Regions from separate parts of the Nocardioides marmoraquaticus genome, predicted to be linked through region 1. Evidence: predicted binding sites of a transcription regulator. Region 1 holds the regulator's gene; the other holds the start of a gene.
The links. The regulator LexA, encoded in region 1, represses DNA repair genes until DNA is damaged. The targets are predictions, from matches to a motif close to TCGAACANNTGTTCGA.
Positions count from the first base shown of each region.

Region 2: ACYU8I_RS07650 (HNH endonuclease signature motif containing protein) is a predicted target of LexA. The motif match lies at 6,863-6,878, and genes of this name have one in related genera.

Region 1 is NZ_BAAHAA010000007.1:39,587-48,030, forward strand. It holds gene hflX (GTPase HflX) at 1-555, shown strand, start outside; gene ACYU8I_RS07115 (BCCT family transporter) at 578-2,371, opposite strand; gene ACYU8I_RS07120 (ATP-dependent DNA helicase) at 2,509-4,539, shown strand; gene ACYU8I_RS07125 (fibronectin type III domain-containing protein) at 4,526-6,652, opposite strand; gene lexA (transcriptional repressor LexA) at 6,771-7,526, opposite strand; gene ACYU8I_RS07135 (LysM peptidoglycan-binding domain-containing protein) at 7,816-8,169, shown strand; gene ACYU8I_RS07140 (lysoplasmalogenase family protein) at 8,308-8,444, opposite strand, start outside.
Region 2 is NZ_BAAHAA010000007.1:152,370-160,813, forward strand. It holds gene ACYU8I_RS07610 (acyl-CoA carboxylase subunit epsilon) at 1-79, opposite strand, end outside; gene ACYU8I_RS07615 (acyl-CoA carboxylase subunit beta) at 76-1,653, opposite strand; gene ACYU8I_RS07620 (biotin--[acetyl-CoA-carboxylase] ligase) at 1,759-2,595, shown strand; gene ACYU8I_RS07625 (PH domain-containing protein) at 2,624-3,106, shown strand; gene ACYU8I_RS07630 (adenylate/guanylate cyclase domain-containing protein) at 3,114-4,088, shown strand; gene ACYU8I_RS07635 (NYN domain-containing protein) at 4,115-4,699, opposite strand; gene ACYU8I_RS07640 (5-(carboxyamino)imidazole ribonucleotide synthase) at 4,758-5,924, shown strand; gene purE (5-(carboxyamino)imidazole ribonucleotide mutase) at 5,858-6,445, shown strand; gene ACYU8I_RS07650 (HNH endonuclease signature motif containing protein) at 6,907-8,301, shown strand.

The DNA.
Region 1 (8,444 bases):
CTCGACCCCCGCACCCGCCGTACCGAGACCGCCGACGGCCGCGGGTTCACCTTCAGCGACACCGTCGGGTTCGTCCGGCACCTCCCGCACCAGCTGGTGGAGGCGTTCCGCTCGACGCTGGAGGAGGTGGCCGAGGCCGACCTGCTGCTGCACGTGGTCGACGGTTCCCACCCCGACCCCGAGGGGCAGCTGGCCGCGGTGCGCGAGGTGCTGGCCGAGATCGGCGCCCAGGACGTGCCCGAGCTCGTCGCCATCAACAAGGCCGACGTGGCCGACCCGATGGTGCTGGCCCGGTTGCGGCAGCGCGAGCCCCACTCGGTCGTGGTCTCGGCCGTCACGGGCGAGGGCGTGGCCGAGCTGCGCGAGGCCGTGGAGGCCGACCTGCCCAAGCCGGCGGTCGAGGTCGACGTGCTCGTGCCCTACGACCGTGGCGACCTGGTCTCGCGGATGCACGACACCGGCGAGGTGCTCGAGGTCGAGCACACCGCCGAGGGCACCCGCGTGCACGCCCGCGTGCACGAGGGCCTGGCGGCCGAGCTGGCGGCGTACGTCTGAGCTCGTCGCGTGTCTGTGCGCCTCAGTCGTGCGGGTAGCGCTCCGCCGCGGTGCGGTTCTCCTCGACCGCGAGCGAGAAGTCGTCACCGTGCTTGGTGACGCCGTCGACGACCGCGTGCTCGACGGCCACGGTGCCGTACTTGCGACGCACGATGAGCGGGTCGGTGCGCAGGTCCTTCATCAGGGCCACGCACAGCGCGATCATCACCAGCACGAACGGCACCGCCGCCAGGATGGTGAGGTTCTGCAGGCCCGTGAGCGCCTCGCCGGGGTTCTCGGGGTCGCCGAGCAGCAGCATGATCGCTGCCACGGCCCCGGTCGCCACGCCCCAGAAGATGACCGTGAACCTCGAGGGCTCGATGGTGCCGTGCTCCGACAGCGTCCCCATGACGATGGACGCGGCGTCGGCTCCGGAGACGAAGAAGATCGCCACGAGCACCATGACGAGCACCGCGGTGAGCGTGGGCAGCGGGAGGTTTCCGAGCATCTCGAAGAGCTGACCCTCCGAGCTGCCGGCGCCGGCGATGCCGGCCTCCCCGGCCCGGTCGGCGGCCTGCTGCTGCTGGATGGCCGCGCCGCCGAAGACGGCGAACCACACCAGTGAGACGAGGCTCGGCACGAGCAGCACGCCGGTGACGAACTGCCGGATCGTGCGCCCCCGCGAGATGCGGGCGATGAACATGCCGACGAAGGGCGTCCAGCTGAGCCACCAGGCCCAGTAGAAGACGGTCCAGCCCGAGAGCCACGTGGCCATCGCATCGCCGCCGACCGCGTCGGTTCGTGCCGACATCTGGGCCAGGTCACCGAAGTAGGAGCCGACCGCGGTCGGCACGAGGTCGAGGATGAAGACGGTCGGCCCGACCACGAAGACGAAGACCGCCAGCACGAGCGCGAGCACCATGTTGGTGTTCGGCAGCCACTGGATGCCCTTCTCGATGCCGGAGACGGCCGAGAGGATGAAGCAGATCGTCAGCACCGTGATGATGCCGACCAGCACGCCGTTGCCGAGGCGGCCGATGCCGCTGACCAGAGTCAGGCCAGAGCCGATCTGCAGGGCCCCGAGCCCGAGCGAGGCCGCGGAGCCGAACAGCGTGGCGAAGATGGCCAGGATGTCGATGACCTTCCCGGCCCCGCCCTGGGTACGCCGCTCGCCGAGCAGCGGCGCGAAGACCGAGCTCACGAGCTGCGGGCGGCCCTTGCGGAACGCGCTGTAGGCGATGGCGATGCCGAGCACGGCGTAGATCGCCCAGGGGTGCAGCGTCCAGTGGAACAGGGTGGTCGCCATCGCCGTCTGCAGCGCCTCGTCGGTGCCGGCGCCGGCGGTGCCGGGCGGCGGGGCGGTGAAGTGGCTGATCGGCTCGGCCACGCCGAAGAACATCAGGCCGATGCCCATGCCCGCGCTGAACATCATCGCGATCCAGCTGACGGTGCGGAACTCGGGCTTCTCGCCGTCGTTGCCGAGCGGGATGTCGCCGTACTTGCCGAGCGCCAGGTAGATCACGAACACCACGAACGCGCTGGCGGTGAGCACGAAGAGCCAGCCGAGGTTGGTCACCGACCAGCCGAGGGCCTTGTCGGAGGCCGCGCCGAGCGACCCGGTGTCGACGAAGCCCCAGATCAGGAAGGCGACCGCGATGGTGGCCGTGACGCCGAAGACGACCTTGTCAAGGCCGCGCACCGTGGCCTTGGCTGCCTTCACCCGACGCTCGAGGGCCGGGTGCTCCGCCTCGAGCTGGGTGTCGGCCCGGTGGGACGGGGGCCGGTGCTCGTCAGGATCGGGTGTGGGCTCGCTCCGTGGGTGGATGGTGGTAGCCATGTGCAACCTCTTTACCAGGGGACCTGCGGGGTCGGCGCGGCCGGGGTGAGCGGCTCGTGCGACCGGTCACAGCGGCCACGTCCCGGGCCTGTGGTTCGACCGCGGGGCTGACTGATCGCTCAGCATAAGGTGCTCCGGTGGAAAAAGAGCCGACCGTGCGCCAGGTCCTCTCCGCTGCGGTCGAGGCGCTCGGCGGCCAGGAACGCTCTGGTCAGACGGCCATGGCCGACGCCGTGGCGGGTGCGCTCGCCGACGGCACCCACCTGTTGGTGCAGGCCGGCACGGGCACCGGCAAGTCGCTGGCCTACCTGGTGCCGGCGCTGCTGCACGACCAGCGGGTGGTGGTCGCGACCGCGACGCTGGCGCTCCAGCACCAGCTCGTCGAGCGCGACCTGCCCGCACTGCTCGGGGCCGTGGGCGAGGCGGCGGGGCTGCGCGCCGACGCCGCCGCGGTGCTCAAAGGCCGGTCCAACTACGCGTGCCTGCACCGCGTGCGCGACGGGGTGCCCGACGACCAGGGAGCCCTGATCGACGCCGAGGCGGTCGCCGAAGGATCGTTGGCCGCCGAGGTGCTCGAGCTCCGGTCCTGGGTCGAGCAGGAGGCCTCCGACGGGGGCACGGGCGAGCGCGACCACGCGCCGCGTCACGGCGAGCGGGCGTGGCGGCAGGTCAGCGTGGGCCACCGAGAGTGCCTGGGCGCCACACGGTGTCCGTTCGGCCAGGAGTGCTTCGCCGAGCTCGCGCGCGAGCGCGCCCACCAGGCCCGGCTGGTCGTCACGAACCACTCGCTGCTGGCGATCGACGCCATCGAGGGCGTCCCGATGCTGCCGGCGTACGACGCCGTGGTGGTCGACGAGGCCCACGAGCTGGTGGCCCGCGTGACCCAGGCGGCCACCGACGAGCTCTCCGTCGGTGACGTCGAGCGCGTCGTCACGCGGGCCGACCGTCACGTGGCGGAGCGCGACGGTGGGTCGTCGTCGGCCGACGCCCTCGGCGACGCGGCAGACGCGCTGCTCGACGCGCTGGCGGCAGCGCCCGCGGGCCGGCTGGCCCCGCCGCCGGAGCAGCTGACCGAGGCGCTCGAGCAGATTCGTGACTCCGCGCGGGCGGTGGTCTCGGCGCTGCCGAAGGACAGCGGCGACAGCCCCGACCCGGCCGTGGCCCAGGTGCGCGGCTGGGCCCAGGAGCTGTTCGAGACCGCCGGCCGGATGGCGGCCGCCTCCGAGCGCGACGTGCTCTGGGCGGCCGACCGCGCCCGGGTGCGTGGCGGCAAGGTGCTGCAGGTGGCGCCCCTCGACGTCGCCGGCCCGATGCGCGACGGGCTGCTGGCCGACAAGACGGTCGTCATGACCTCCGCGACCCTCAAGCTCGGCGGCGACTTCGACGCCGTGGCGGCCTCCCTCGGGCTGTGGCCACGGGAGCGGGTCGTCGCCGCCGGCCCGGCCGTCACCGACGAGGACCGCGAGGGGGAGCCCTGGGCCGCGCTCGACGTCGGGTCGCCCTTCGACTACCCCCGCCAGGGCATCCTCTACGTCGCCCGGCACCTCCCGCCCCCCGGGCGCGACGGGCTCGGGCCCGCCCAGCTCGACGAGATCACCGAGCTGGTCGACGCCGCCGACGGCCGCACCCTCGGGCTGTTCTCGAGCCGTCGGGCGGCCCAGGCCGCGGCCGAGCACGTGCGCGACGCGCTGCCGCACCTGACCACCCTGGCGCAGGGGGAGGCGCAGCTGCCCGAGCTGACGCGACAGTTCGTGGAGGACCCGCACACCAATCTCTTCGGCACCCTGGGGCTGTGGCAGGGCCTCGACGTCCCGGGGGAGACCTGCTCGCTCGTCATCGTCGACCGGGTGCCGTTCCCGCGGCCCGACGACCCGCTGCTCTCCGCCCGTCAGCGGGCGGTCGACCAGCGGGGCGGCAACGGGTTCATGCAGGTCGCCGCCACCCACGCGGCGCTGCTGCTGGCGCAGGGGTCGGGTCGGCTGATCCGCACGACGTCCGACCGCGGCGTCGTCGCGGTCCTCGACCCCCGGCTGGTCACCGCACGCTACGGCGGCTTCCTGAGGGCCAGCCTGCCGCCGATGTGGCAGACCCACGACGGCGCCGTGGTCCGGCAGGCGCTGCGTCGCCTCGCCGGCTCCGCCGCACCGGCGAGGGTCAGCGGGCGGTGACGATCCTCGACGGTGCCGAGGCGGGGGAGGTGCCGGCCGGGTTCACGGCCTGCACCACGAGGCGGTAGCGCCCCTTGGGCAGCCGCACCTCGACCGCGGTCCGGCTCGGGGAGACCAGCGGGGTCGTGTAGCGGCGCACCACCCGGTTGCGCGAGTCCAGCCGCGAGGCCGTGATGCGGTAGCCGGTCAGGGGGCTGCCGCCCAGTGCTGTGGGGGGCGACCACCGCAGCGTCACCGACACCGTGCCGCCCCGTCGGCCGGAGCCGGCCGCTCCCATGACGGGGGCGCCCGGCGCGCTGGCGGGCGTGCTGGTGGGCGTGCTGGTGGGCGGCGCCGACGGGGACGAGGTCACCGGGGCGTCTGCGGACGGAGTGCCGGTAGCGGGCGTCGCGGATGGCGTCGAGGACGGGGTGGAGGAAGGTGTCGTGCTCGGGTCCTCGGGCGATGGGGAGTCGCTGGGCGTTGCCGTCGGCGTCGGCGACGGGAGGGCCGGTGCGTCGCAGCTGGTGGCGGTGAGGCGGTAGCGCCCGAGGCTCCCGTAGTCGCTCCAGCCGAGCATGTCCCGGTTGGTCGCGCTGCCCGAGCCCGAGCCGTCGACGCGCAGGAAGTAGGTGCCGGGGGGAAGCGACGTGGTGAGCGCGGCGTCCATGCCGATCGTCCGCCAGGACCCCGTGGCGGTGTCCCAGGTCTGGGAGTGGGTGGTGGTGGGCGCGTTCGACGCCAGCTGCGTCCCGGCACTCGAGAGCAGGTCGAGCCGGACGTCGAGCGTGCCCTGGGGACCGATGCCGTTGGCGCGGGCGTCGAGCGAGAGCGTGCACGCCACGTCGACCCGGAAGACGTCGACGTCGTTGCGCGTGCTGATGACGCCCTCGACGTCGTACGACGTCGAGGCCCCGAGGTCGGTCGCGGAACCGGGACTGTCGGCGTGGTCGTCCTGGACCAGGGGCAGGTTGTTCCGGGTGATGATCGCGAGGTCGTCCTCGGTGTTTGTCGCGCCGCCGTACTCGCCCCTGCTCCAGTGGCTGACGGCCCGCTGCGTGCCGCCGCCCATGATCGGGCCCCAGCGCCTGCTGCCGAAGGTGTACTCCTGGACCACCCCGTTCTGGTCGGGACCGCCGTCGTGGTCGAGACCGACGTTGTGGCCGACCTCGTGGGACACCGTCTGAGCCACGATGGTCGGCGCGGTGCGCGCGAAGTCCGTGACGAAGACCCACGCCGGCTGGTAGTAGGCGTTGGCGTCGACCTTGCCGAAGGTGTTCAGGCCCGCGACGCCGGCGCAGTCGCCGCACAGCGCCGACTGCGCCGCCGTGGAGCTGGTGAGCACCACCCGGCTGCCGTAGGTGGTGTCAGCGGTGCCGGTGCGCGTCCACGCGTCCCTGCCGGGGTCGCGGGTGGTGACGTTGACGTCGAACGGCGCGTAGGTCTCGGCGACCTGGCGCCACACCTGCCGGACGAAGGCGAGCTCGGCCGCGTCGAAGGTGGCCGGGTCGCTGCCGGACTGGTTGAAGCCCGGGTGGTTGCCGTTGGGCACCGCGGTGTTCCACGTCGTGCCGCTCACGTCGGCCCCGTCGACGTCGAGGAAGATCGTGCGGGAGGCTCCCGGCCTGCTCTGCAGCGAGAGCGCGTCCTGCGTCGGGTCGACGACCCCGGGCGTGGGGACGCTGCCCAGCGTGCTGCCGGCCTCGGCCTGCTGGGTCGTGGACCCGCGAACGGTCGCCGCGGCCCGTTGCGGAGCCTCGAACGCCGGTTCCACCACGTAGACGTGCCCCTCGACCGACACCCGGACGGTCTCGTCGCGCAGCAGCTGGGCGAGCCGGCCCGGCGACATCGCGTTGCGCTCGGCGACCTCGGGCACGAGGTCGCCGCGCCGCGCGAGCAGCTGCTCGCCCGACAGGGACCGCGGCAGGATCTCGTCGTACTCAGCGCGATCGGGAGCGGCTGCGGCCTGCTCGACGGACGCTTCGCCGGTCGTGGTCGTGGTCGTGGTTGTGGTCGGACCGGAGCCGGCCTGCGCGACAGCCGAACCGGCGTCGGCCAGCTCGGGCACGCACGCGAGTCCGAGGGCCAGAGCGGCGAGGACGGCCGCTCCGCGGGTCAGCACGGGGTGGATCACCCCGAGATGATGACCCGAAAGGACCTAGTTGCGTCCGGAATGTCGGAAATTGGTGAGGCGGATGACCGGCCGGCGCTCCCGGTGCGGGGCGCCGGCCGGACCGGTGGGACGCGTGGGGTCAGACGCGACGGAGCACGGCGGTGACCTTGCCGAGGATCGTGGCGTGGGTGCCGTCGATCGGGTCGTAGGCGTCGTTGTGCGGCAGCAGCCACGGCGTGCCGCCGCGGCGCTGCAGGGTCTTGACGGTGGCCTCCCCGTCGAGCAGTGCGGCGACGATGTCGCCGTTCTCGGCCGTCTGCTCCTTGCGCACCACGACGTAGTCGCCGTGGCAGATCGCGGCGTCGATCATGGAGTCGCCGCTGACCTCGAGCAGGAAGAGCTCGCCGTCGCCGACCAGCGAGCGGGGCAGCGGCATGACCTCCTCGACCTGCTCCTCGGCCAGGATCGGCACGCCGGCCGCGATACGGCCGAGCAGCGGGACCTGGGTCGCCTCGGGCGCCGCGTCCCCGATCCCCGTGGGGTCGAAGGGCGCCTCGTCGGCGCTGGCGATCGCGCGGCGGGCCGCCATCAGCTCGGGGATGAACACCTCGAGGGCACGAGGGCGGTTGGGGTCGCGGCGGATGAACCCCTTCTGCTCGAGGACGCGCAGCTGGTGGGCGACGCTCGAGGAGCTCGTGAGCCCGACGAGGTTGCCGATCTCGCGGATGCTCGGCGGGTAGCCGCGCTTCTCGATCGACTCGCGCAGCACGTTGAGGATCCGCTGCTGGCGAGGGGTCAACCCCGTCAGGTCGGGCGCGGAGTCGGGCAGCTCGGAGACCGAGCCGCGGTCGGTGGGGGTGGTCTCGCCCGTGCGTCGGGAGCTCTGCCGTGACATGCGCCGCACGCTAGTGCTCGACCGGGTCGACTTCAAACACATGTTCGAAGCGTGTCGTCGTGGCGCGGCCGCACGTGTGCGAGCAGCTCGCTGGCAACGGGTCGTCACAACGCGGGTCCGACCTCTTGCATCGTTCGAACAGACGTTCTACGCTCGTACACATGTTCGAACCGCTGCCGGTCGGATCCACCTTGTCGGTGGTCGCGACTAGACAGCAGTCACGACAGCAGGGGTCGCCCTCCACGCTCGGCCACCAGGGCCGAGCACTTTCCCCGAGCGAGGTAGAGCGATGAGCACGATGACGATCAGCCCCCACACCATGGGTCGCGGCACGATGCCCGTCCGGGTCCGCCTGACCCGCCGCGGTCGCGCGGTCCTGACGCTGACCTTCCTGGGCGTGCTGCTGGCCCTGATGCTGACGGTCGGCGGCTCCTGGGCCACGGCCACGCTCACCGACGGGGGCGGCACCACCGAGCCGGTGGGAGTCGTCGAGGTGCAGACGGGCGACACGCTGTACGACATCGCGGCCTCGGTCGCCGCGCCGGGCGAGGTCCGTGAGATGGTGCTGCGGATCCAGGAGCTCAACTCCCTCCCGGGTGCCGAGATCTCCGTAGGTCAGCGCCTGGCCGTTCCCCGCGGCTGAGCCCGGCCCGTCCGCCACGGGCCGCTTGCGGCGCAGACGGTCTCCTCGACCCAGACCGGCAGCGCCAGGGGAGAAGTGGGGTGGGTTCCGTCCGGACGGAGCCCACCCCCTTCGCACGTCCGGGGGCCGTCGGTCGCCTCAGCAGCGCGCCGCGCCCGCCGCGAGCAGCCACTGGGCCGCGGCGTAGGTCAGCATCACGGCGCGTTCCGCCCAGGGGGCCGGACCGTCGAGGACGAAGGTGCGCGCGCCGAGCACCCCGTCGCTCATGAGGAAGA
Region 2 (8,444 bases), 110 kb from region 1:
CCAGGGCGGCGAGCTCCTCGGGGGTGGGGTCGCCCTTGACGACCCGCAGCAGGGGCGTGGTGGTCTCGGCGGCCGTCACAGCGGGATGTTCCCGTGCTTCTTGGGCGGCAGCGTCTCGCGCTTGCTCGCGAGCAGCCGCAGCGCCTTGACCACCTCGGCGCGCGTCTCGTGCGGCGCGATGACGGCGTCGACGTAGCCTCGCTCCGCGGCGACGTAGGGGTTGGCCAGCGTGTCCTCGTAGTCGCTGATCAGCTCGGCGCGACGGGCCTCCACGTCGCCGCCCTCGTCGGCGACCGCCTTGAGCTCCTTGCGGTAGACGATGTTGGCGGCACCCTGCGCACCCATCACGGCGATCTGGGCGGTGGGCCACGCCAGGTTGATGTCGGCGCCGAGGTGCTTGGAGCCCATGACGTCGTAGGCGCCGCCATAGGCCTTGCGGGTGATGATCGTGACGAGCGGGACGGTGGCCTCGGCGTAGGCGTAGATGAGCTTGGCGCCGCGGCGGATGATGCCGTTCCACTCCTGGTCGGTGCCGGGCAGGAAGCCGGGCACGTCGACGAAGGTGAGCACCGGGATGTTGAAGGCGTCGCAGGTGCGCACGAAGCGAGCGGCCTTCTCGGAGGCGTCGATGTCGAGGGTGCCGGCCAGCTGCAGCGGCTGGTTGGCGACGACGCCGACGCTCCTGCCCTCCACGCGGCCGTAGCCGACGACGAGGTTGGGGGCGAACAACTCCATGACCTCGAGGAACTCGCCGTCGTCGAGGACGCCGGTGATGACGTCCTTCATGTCGTACGGCTGGTTGGCGCCGTCGGGGACGACGGTGTCGAGCGCCCGGTCGTCGTCGGTGGGCTCCAGGTCGGCGTGCTCGGCGTACGCCGGCGGGTCCTCCATGTTGTTCTGCGGCAGGTAGGACAGCAGCGCCTTGACGTAGTCGAGGGCGTCGTCCTCGTCGGAGCCCATGTAGTGGGCGTTGCCCGACTTGGTGTTGTGGGCGCGGGCGCCGCCGAGGTCCTCCATCGTGACGTCCTCGCCGGTGACGGTCTTGATGACGTCGGGGCCGGTGATGAACATGTTGGAGGTGCCGTCGACCATCACGGTGAAGTCGGTGACCGCGGGGGAGTAGACGTGGCCCCCGGCGCACGAGCCCATGATCAGGCTGATCTGGGGGATGACGCCGCTGGCGTGCACGTTGCGGCGGAAGATCTCGCCGTACAGGCCGAGCGAGACGACGCCCTCCTGGATGCGGGCGCCGGCGCCCTCGTTGATGCCGATGATGGGGCAGCCGGTCTTGATGGCGAGGTCCATCACCTTGGTGATCTTCTCGCCGTAGACCTCGCCCAGGCTGCCGCCGAAGACGGTGAAGTCCTGCGAGAACACGCACACCTGGCGGCCGTCGACGGTGCCGTAGCCGGTGACCACGCCGTCGCCGTAGGGCCGGTTCTTCTCGAGGCCGAAGGCGACGCTGCGGTGGCGGGCGAGCTCGTCGAGCTCGACGAAGGACCCCTCGTCGAAGAGCTTCTCGATGCGCTCGCGGGCGGTCATCTTGCCCTTGGCGTGCTGCTTCTCCACCGCCTTGGCCGAGCCGGCGTGGACCGCCTCGTCGATGCGGCGCTCGAGGTCGGCCAGCTTGCCGGCCGTGGTGTGGATGTCGATCGACTCGGGGACGTCGGTCCCCTCACCGGGTGCTGCACTCACCGCGCGCTCCTCACTGCCGGCCGACGGTGGCCGACGTCGTGTGCGTGCGTCAATGTAGTGGCCATGAGCGCCCTCGCGGACCCCCGCCCACCTCTCGACGCCGCAGGGGTGGCCGTGCCCGACGGGTGGCGTCTCGAGGTCGCCGCCGAGGTGACGTCGACCAACGTCGCGCTGGGCGAGCGGTACCGCGCCGGGGAGCGTGCCGGCCTGGTGCTGGTGGCCGAGCACCAGAGCGCGGGCCGCGGTCGGCTCGGCCGCGAGTGGGTGGTCGCCCCCGGGTCGTCGCTGACCGTCTCGGTGCTGCTCGAGCCCGACGCCGCCCCCGAGCGGTGGGCGTGGCTCCCGCTGCTGACCGGGGTGGCCGCCGCCCGGGCCGTGCGAGACGCGGCTGGAGAGGTGGCCGGCGACGGTGTCGCCGTCGCGCTGAAGTGGCCCAACGACGTGCTGCTGGGCGAGGCCGAGGGCAAGGTCGGGGGCATCCTGCTCGAGCGCGTCGAGCACGAGGGGCGGGCGGCGGCGGTCGTCGGCGTGGGGCTCAACGTGCACCAGCGTCGTGACGAGCTGCCGGTCGACACCGCCACCTCGCTGGCGCTGGGCGGCGCCGAGGTGGGTCGCGAGGCGCTCCTCTCGGCGCTGCTGCGGCGGCTGGCAGCGGCGTACGACGCCTGGGCCGGCGGGCCCGGGGTCGACGGGGCGGGCGACGCGGCGCTGCGCGACGACTACCTCGCCCTGTGCACCACCCCCGGCCGCGAGGTACGCGTGGTGCTGCCCGGGGGCGAGCTCGAGGGCACGGCCCTCGACGTCGACCCCGACGGGCGGCTCGTGGTGCGCACCGCGGCGGGGGAGGAGCGCCTGGGGGCGGGCGACGTGGTGCACGTGCGCCCGCAACCGTCCGCCTGAGCCGCGCGCTCGGTGGCATGATCGGCGCGTGGCGATCTCCCCCCGGCTGCTCAACGACGGCGAGTCCGTGGTGGTCAGCACCCGCACGCACGTCAAGGCGCTGCTGCTCCCCGCGCTGACGCTCGTGGTGGTGGCGGGTCTGGCGGGGTTCCTCCTGACGCTGCCCAGCGGCGAGCAGGCGGGCCTGTGGCGCGCCGTGGTCGCCGTGGTGGCGGTGGTGCTCGTGCTGTGGCGCTGCGCCTGGCCGTTCGTGCTCTGGCTGACGACGACCTACACCTTCACCGACCGCCGGCTCATCACCCGTGAGGGCGTGCTGACCCGGCGGGGCCACGACATCTCGCTCTCGCGCATCAGCGACATCTCCTACGAGAAGGACCTGCTCGACCGCGTGCTCGGCTGCGGCACCCTGGTCGTCTCCGACGCCGGTGACCTGGCTCTCGAGCTGCACGACATCCCCCGGGTCGAGGAGGTGCAGCGGCACGTGTCCGAGCTGCTGCACCAGACCCGGTGAGGGCGCGATGACCTCTCCCGACGACCTCGAGCGCGCCATCCTGGGCGCGGTGCCCGACCGCACCGGCAGCGAGGTGGCCGGCACCGCCGGCCTGAGCCGCGAGCAGTCGCGACGGCTGTGGCGGGCGCTGGGCTTCCCCGACACGGGCGAGGCCGCGGCGTTCAGCGAGGCCGACGAGGCGGCCCTCAACCGGGTGGCCCGGCTGCTCGGCGACACCGAGCTCGACTTCGACACCGTGGTGCGGATGACCCGGGCGGTGGGCCAGACGATGGACCGGCTCGCCGACTGGGAGGTCGCGACGCTCGTCTCCCACGTCGAGCGCGCGGTCGGCCACGCCGACGCCGGCGCCCGTGACGCCGAGGTGCTGCGGCTGGCGCAGCAGATCGGGCCCGACTTCGACGTCCTGCTCGGCTACGTCTGGCGTCGCCACCTGGTCGCCGCCGTGGCCCGCACCAGCGGCGCCACCGCGAGCGGCGACGACGACGAGCACGTCGAGGCCACGGTCGGCTTCGCCGACCTGGTCAGCTTCAGCGCGCTGACCAACCGGCTGCGCGACGACGAGATCGGCGACCTCGTCGAGGTCTTCGAGTCCCGCGCCCACGAGGTGGTCTCGCGGCGCCGCGGCCGGGTCGTCAAGACCCTCGGCGACTCGGTGCTCTTCCTCGCCCCCACGCCCGCCGACGGCGTCGACATCGCCTGGGACGTCGTGCAGGTCATCGGCCGCGACCCCAAGCTGCCCGACGTGCGCCTCGGGCTGGTCACCGGCTCGGTGACCATGCGCATGGGCGACGTCTACGGGCCCGCGGTCAACCTCGCCTCGCGGCTGACCAACGTCGCCCGTCGCAACCGAGTGATCACCGACGTGCACACCGCCGAGGTGCTGCCGGGCGAGCGCTACGAGACCCGCACCCTGCCCGCGCGACCGGTGCGGGGGTTCGGCGAGCTGCAGCCGGTCGCCGTACGACCGACGCGGCGGCCCTGAGCCGCGCGTGAGGCCGGCCCGGAGCCCTACAGGAAGTCGACGGGGTCGAAGTCGTCGATCTCGATGACCCGCAGGCGGGGCAGCGTGGTGTTGAACGCGCCGACCTCGCGCTCGAGGTCGAAGAACTCCATGCCGCGGCGCTCGAGCGACCGGTAGCCGTGGTGGCGCAGCTCCTCGAAGCCGACCTGGCCGACCCGGCGGGTGCCGACGAGAGCCTCGAGCTGGGGCAGGAAGTCGCCGTCGTTGCTGACCAGCACCACGTCGTCGTCGCGGTCGGCGAGCGCGTCGAGGGTGCGCTGGATCGCGATGTCGACGACCTTGTCCTGCGGGCCGCCGCGCAGCGGCACCGGCGTGTAGCCGATCGCGACGAGGGCCTGCACGAAGCTCATCGGCATCTCGTCCTTGACCGCCAGGAAGAACAGCCCCCGCGCGGGCGGGCCCCACTCGCGGGTGACGTAGTCGAGCACCCGCTCCCAGCGCGGCCGCTCGTCGGGGTGCGGTCGGCGTCCGAAGATCGAGGTGCCGAGGGTGGCGTCGATGTTCTCGCCGTCGACGAGCACGTAGGACTGCCGCTCGGCCGCTCCGGGTGCCCCCGCTGCCGCTGGTGTCATGGCCGGAGCCTACGACGCCCGACCGGCGGCGGGTGCCGCGTGGAATAGGCTCCGGGCCGTGGCTGACGAGACCGCTGCCCTCGCCCCGACCGTCGCCGTCATCGGCGGCGGCCAGCTGGCCCGGATGATGGCCGAGCCCGCCGCCGCGCTGGGGCTGCCGCTGCGGCTGCTCGCCGAGGCCGAGGGCGTCAGCGCCGCGCAGGTCGTCCCCGACCACGTCGTCGGCGACCACACCGACCTGCCCACGCTGCAGCGGGTCGTCGAGGGCTGCGCGGTCGTGACCTTCGACCACGAGCACGTGCCCACCGACCACCTGCGCGCGCTCGCCCAGCAGGTCGCCGTCCACCCCGGCCCCGAGGCCCTCGTGCACGCGCAGGACAAGGCGGTGATGCGCGACCGCCTCGGTGCCCTCGGCGTGCCGTGCCCCCGCCACGCCCGCGTCGGCTCCGTCGACGACGTCGAGGCCTTCGGGCTGCCCTGCGTGCTCAAGACGACCCGCGGCGGCTACGACGGCAAGGGCGTGTGGTTCGTCCGCAGCCGTGCCGACGCCGAGGCGGCCGTGGCCGCCGCGACCGAGCAGGGCCGCGAGCTGCTGGCCGAGGAGCTCGTCGACTTCCGCCGCGAGCTCTCCGCGATGGTGGCCCGCTCGCCCTCCGGCCAGGTGGCGGCGTACCCCGTCGTCGCCAGCACCCAGCGCGACGGCATCTGCCACGAGGTGGTCGCCCCGGCGCCCGACCTCGACCCGGAGCTCGCCCTCGAGGCCCAGCGGATCGCGATGAGGGTCGCCGGCGAGCTCGACGTGACGGGCATGCTCGCGGTCGAGCTCTTCGAGACCCGTGACGGGCGCGTCGTCGTCAACGAGCTCGCGATGCGTCCGCACAACACCGGTCACTGGACCCAGGACGGCGCCGTGACCAGCCAGTTCGAGAACCACCTGCGGGCCGTGCTCGACCTGCCGCTCGGGGCGCCCGACGCCCGCGAGCCGTGGACGGTGATGGTCAACATCCTCGGCGGCGAGCGCGAGACCGGGCGGCTGTACGACGGCTACCCGCACGCGATGGCGCGCGACCCGCGGCTGCGGGTGCACCTGTACGGCAAGGGCCTGCGACCCGGTCGCAAGGTCGGACACGTCAACGCCTACGGCGACGACCTCGAGGACTGCCTCGAGCGGGCGCGGCACGCCGCCGCCTGGTTCGCCGGCGACCTGGGGGAGGAGAGCGAGTGAGCACCGAGCCGCTGGTCGGGATCGTGATGGGGTCGGACTCCGACTGGCCCGTGATGAAGGCCGCCGCCGAGGCCTGCGACGAGCTAGGCGTCACCTGGGAGGCCGACGTCGTCTCGGCCCACCGGATGCCCGACGAGATGCTGGCCTGGGGCCGCTCGGCCGCCGAGCGCGGCCTGCGCGTCGTCGTCGCCGGCGCCGGGGGAGCCGCCCACCTGCCCGGCATGCTCGCCTCGGTCACCCCGCTGCCCGTCGTCGGCGTCCCCGTGCCGCTGAAGCACCTCGACGGGATGGACTCGCTGCTCTCCATCGTGCAGATGCCCGCCGGCGTGCCCGTCGCGACGGTCTCGGTGGGCGGCGCCCGCAACGCCGGCCTGCTCGCGGCCCGCATCCTCGGCGTCGCCGACGACGACCTGCGCGGTCGCATGGTCGACTTCCAGGCCTCGCTGCGCGACGCCGCCCACGCCAAGGGCCAGGCCGTCCGCGACGCCGCTCGCGGGTCGCAGCGGCGTACCGGCTTCTAGGCCCGGCCTCCGCGTCGGGGCCTCCGTGATCGGTACGTCGACGGGTCTCGCGGCTCGGGCCTGGCGGCCCTCGCACCTCGACCACCGGGGTGGAGCGGCCGGTGGCGTGGGGGATGGTCGAGGTGCCCGAGCCCCTGGGCGAGGGCCGCGAGACCCGGGGAGCCGGTGACGGCGGCCCCATCAGCCCGGGCCTGAGCGGGCGGGTACGTCGCCGGGTCTCGCAGCTCGGGCCTGGCGGCCCTCGCACCTCGACCACCGGCCAGGAGCGGGCCGGTGGCGTGGGGATGGTCGAGGTGCCCGACCGAGCCCCTGGGCGAGGGCCGCGAGACCCGGTGAGCCGGCGACGGCGCCATCGAGGGGCTCGACTGCCCTCGCACGGCCTCGCGCCTTGACCGCCAGAAGGCCGTCCACATGCTGTCGTACACCTGTTCGAATGCGTCATCGCAGTCGTAGGATGGGGCATGGCCCGCACCACCGACGACACCCCCACCACCGTGGGGTCCGCCGACCCGTCTGACGTGCCGCGCCACCCTGTCGCTGACTTCACCCGCCGCCTTCGACGCCGGCTCGACCAGCTCGCCGCACCGTCCGCCCGACCGGTGTGGGCGATGCGGGCCGAGGAGCTGCGCGAGACCCTGCTCGACCTCGCCACCGCCCAGGCGCAGCTCGACGCCCTGCGACTGACGGTGATGGCGGAGGCCGAGCGCAACGGTTCGATCCTCGACCCCGGCGACAAGACGACCGCCGACTGGTACGCCCGCCACACCCGCACCCGCCGCAACCTCGCGCGCGCCGACCTCCGCCTCGCCCAGGCATGCGACGACGCCATGCCCCACCTCGCAGGCGCCATGGCCACCGGGCGGGTGTCGCTCGACCAGGCCCGCGCGATCAAGCGGTCGCTGGACCTGCTGCCGGTCACCGGGGAGTTCGCGGTCGACGGCGACCAGCGCGAGGCCGCGGAGGCCCACCTCGTCGATCTCGCACGGCACCACGACGCCGGCGACCTCGACCACCTCGGCCGACGCCTCTACGCCGTCATCGCACCAGAGGCCGCGGATGCCTACGAAGGCCGGCTCCTCGAGGCCGACGAAGCCCGCGCGGCGCGCAAGACCACCCTCAAGATCTGGACCGACCACCAAGGCCTCACCCACGGCCGCTTCCGCATCCCCAAGCTGCACGGCGCCATGCTCACAAAGGCCCTCGACGCCATCATGTCGCCACTGCGCGAGCACGGTCCGTCGGTCGAGCCTGCCGAGACCACTCGATCGTCGGTCGAGCCTGTCGAGACCACCGCGACCGACGCCGACCCGCACGACACCGACCCGCACGACACCCGTCCCGTCACCGTCCGTCGGGGCGAGGCGTTCTGCGAGCTCCTCGAACGCCTCTCGGCCTGCGACCTGCCCGCCACCGCCGGCGGCGACGCCACCATCGTCGTCACCCTGCAGCGCGACGACCTGGTCGCCGCCCTCGACACCGCCGGCGTCGCAATCCTCGACACCGGACACCGCATCTCCGCAGGCGAGGCCCGACGCCTCGCCTGCCGCCACAAGCTGGTCCCCGCCGTCCTCGACGGTGCCTCCCACGTCCTCGACCTCGGCCGCAGCCGACGCCTCCACACCAAGGCCCAACGACTCGCCTTGAGCACCACCCAGGGCGGCTGCACCGCCGAGCACTGCGACGTCCCCGCCGCGAAGTGCCACGCCCACCACGACACCCCCTGGTCCCAAGGCAGCACCACCGACACCCACACCGGACGACTCCTCTGCGGCCCCCACCACCGCCGCGTCCACGACCCCGCCTACCACCACGAACGCCTCCCCGACGGCACCATCAGGTTCCACCGACGGCCCTAGACCGGCGGGAGGAGGTCGCGCCCTTCGTGGCTCGCTCCCCTCGCGCGGAGGTCGCGCCCTTCGTGGCTCGCTCCGCTCGCACCTCAGGGAGCGGTGTCCTGGGGTGTTCGTGCCCCGGGGGCGGTGTATTGGGGTGTTCGTGC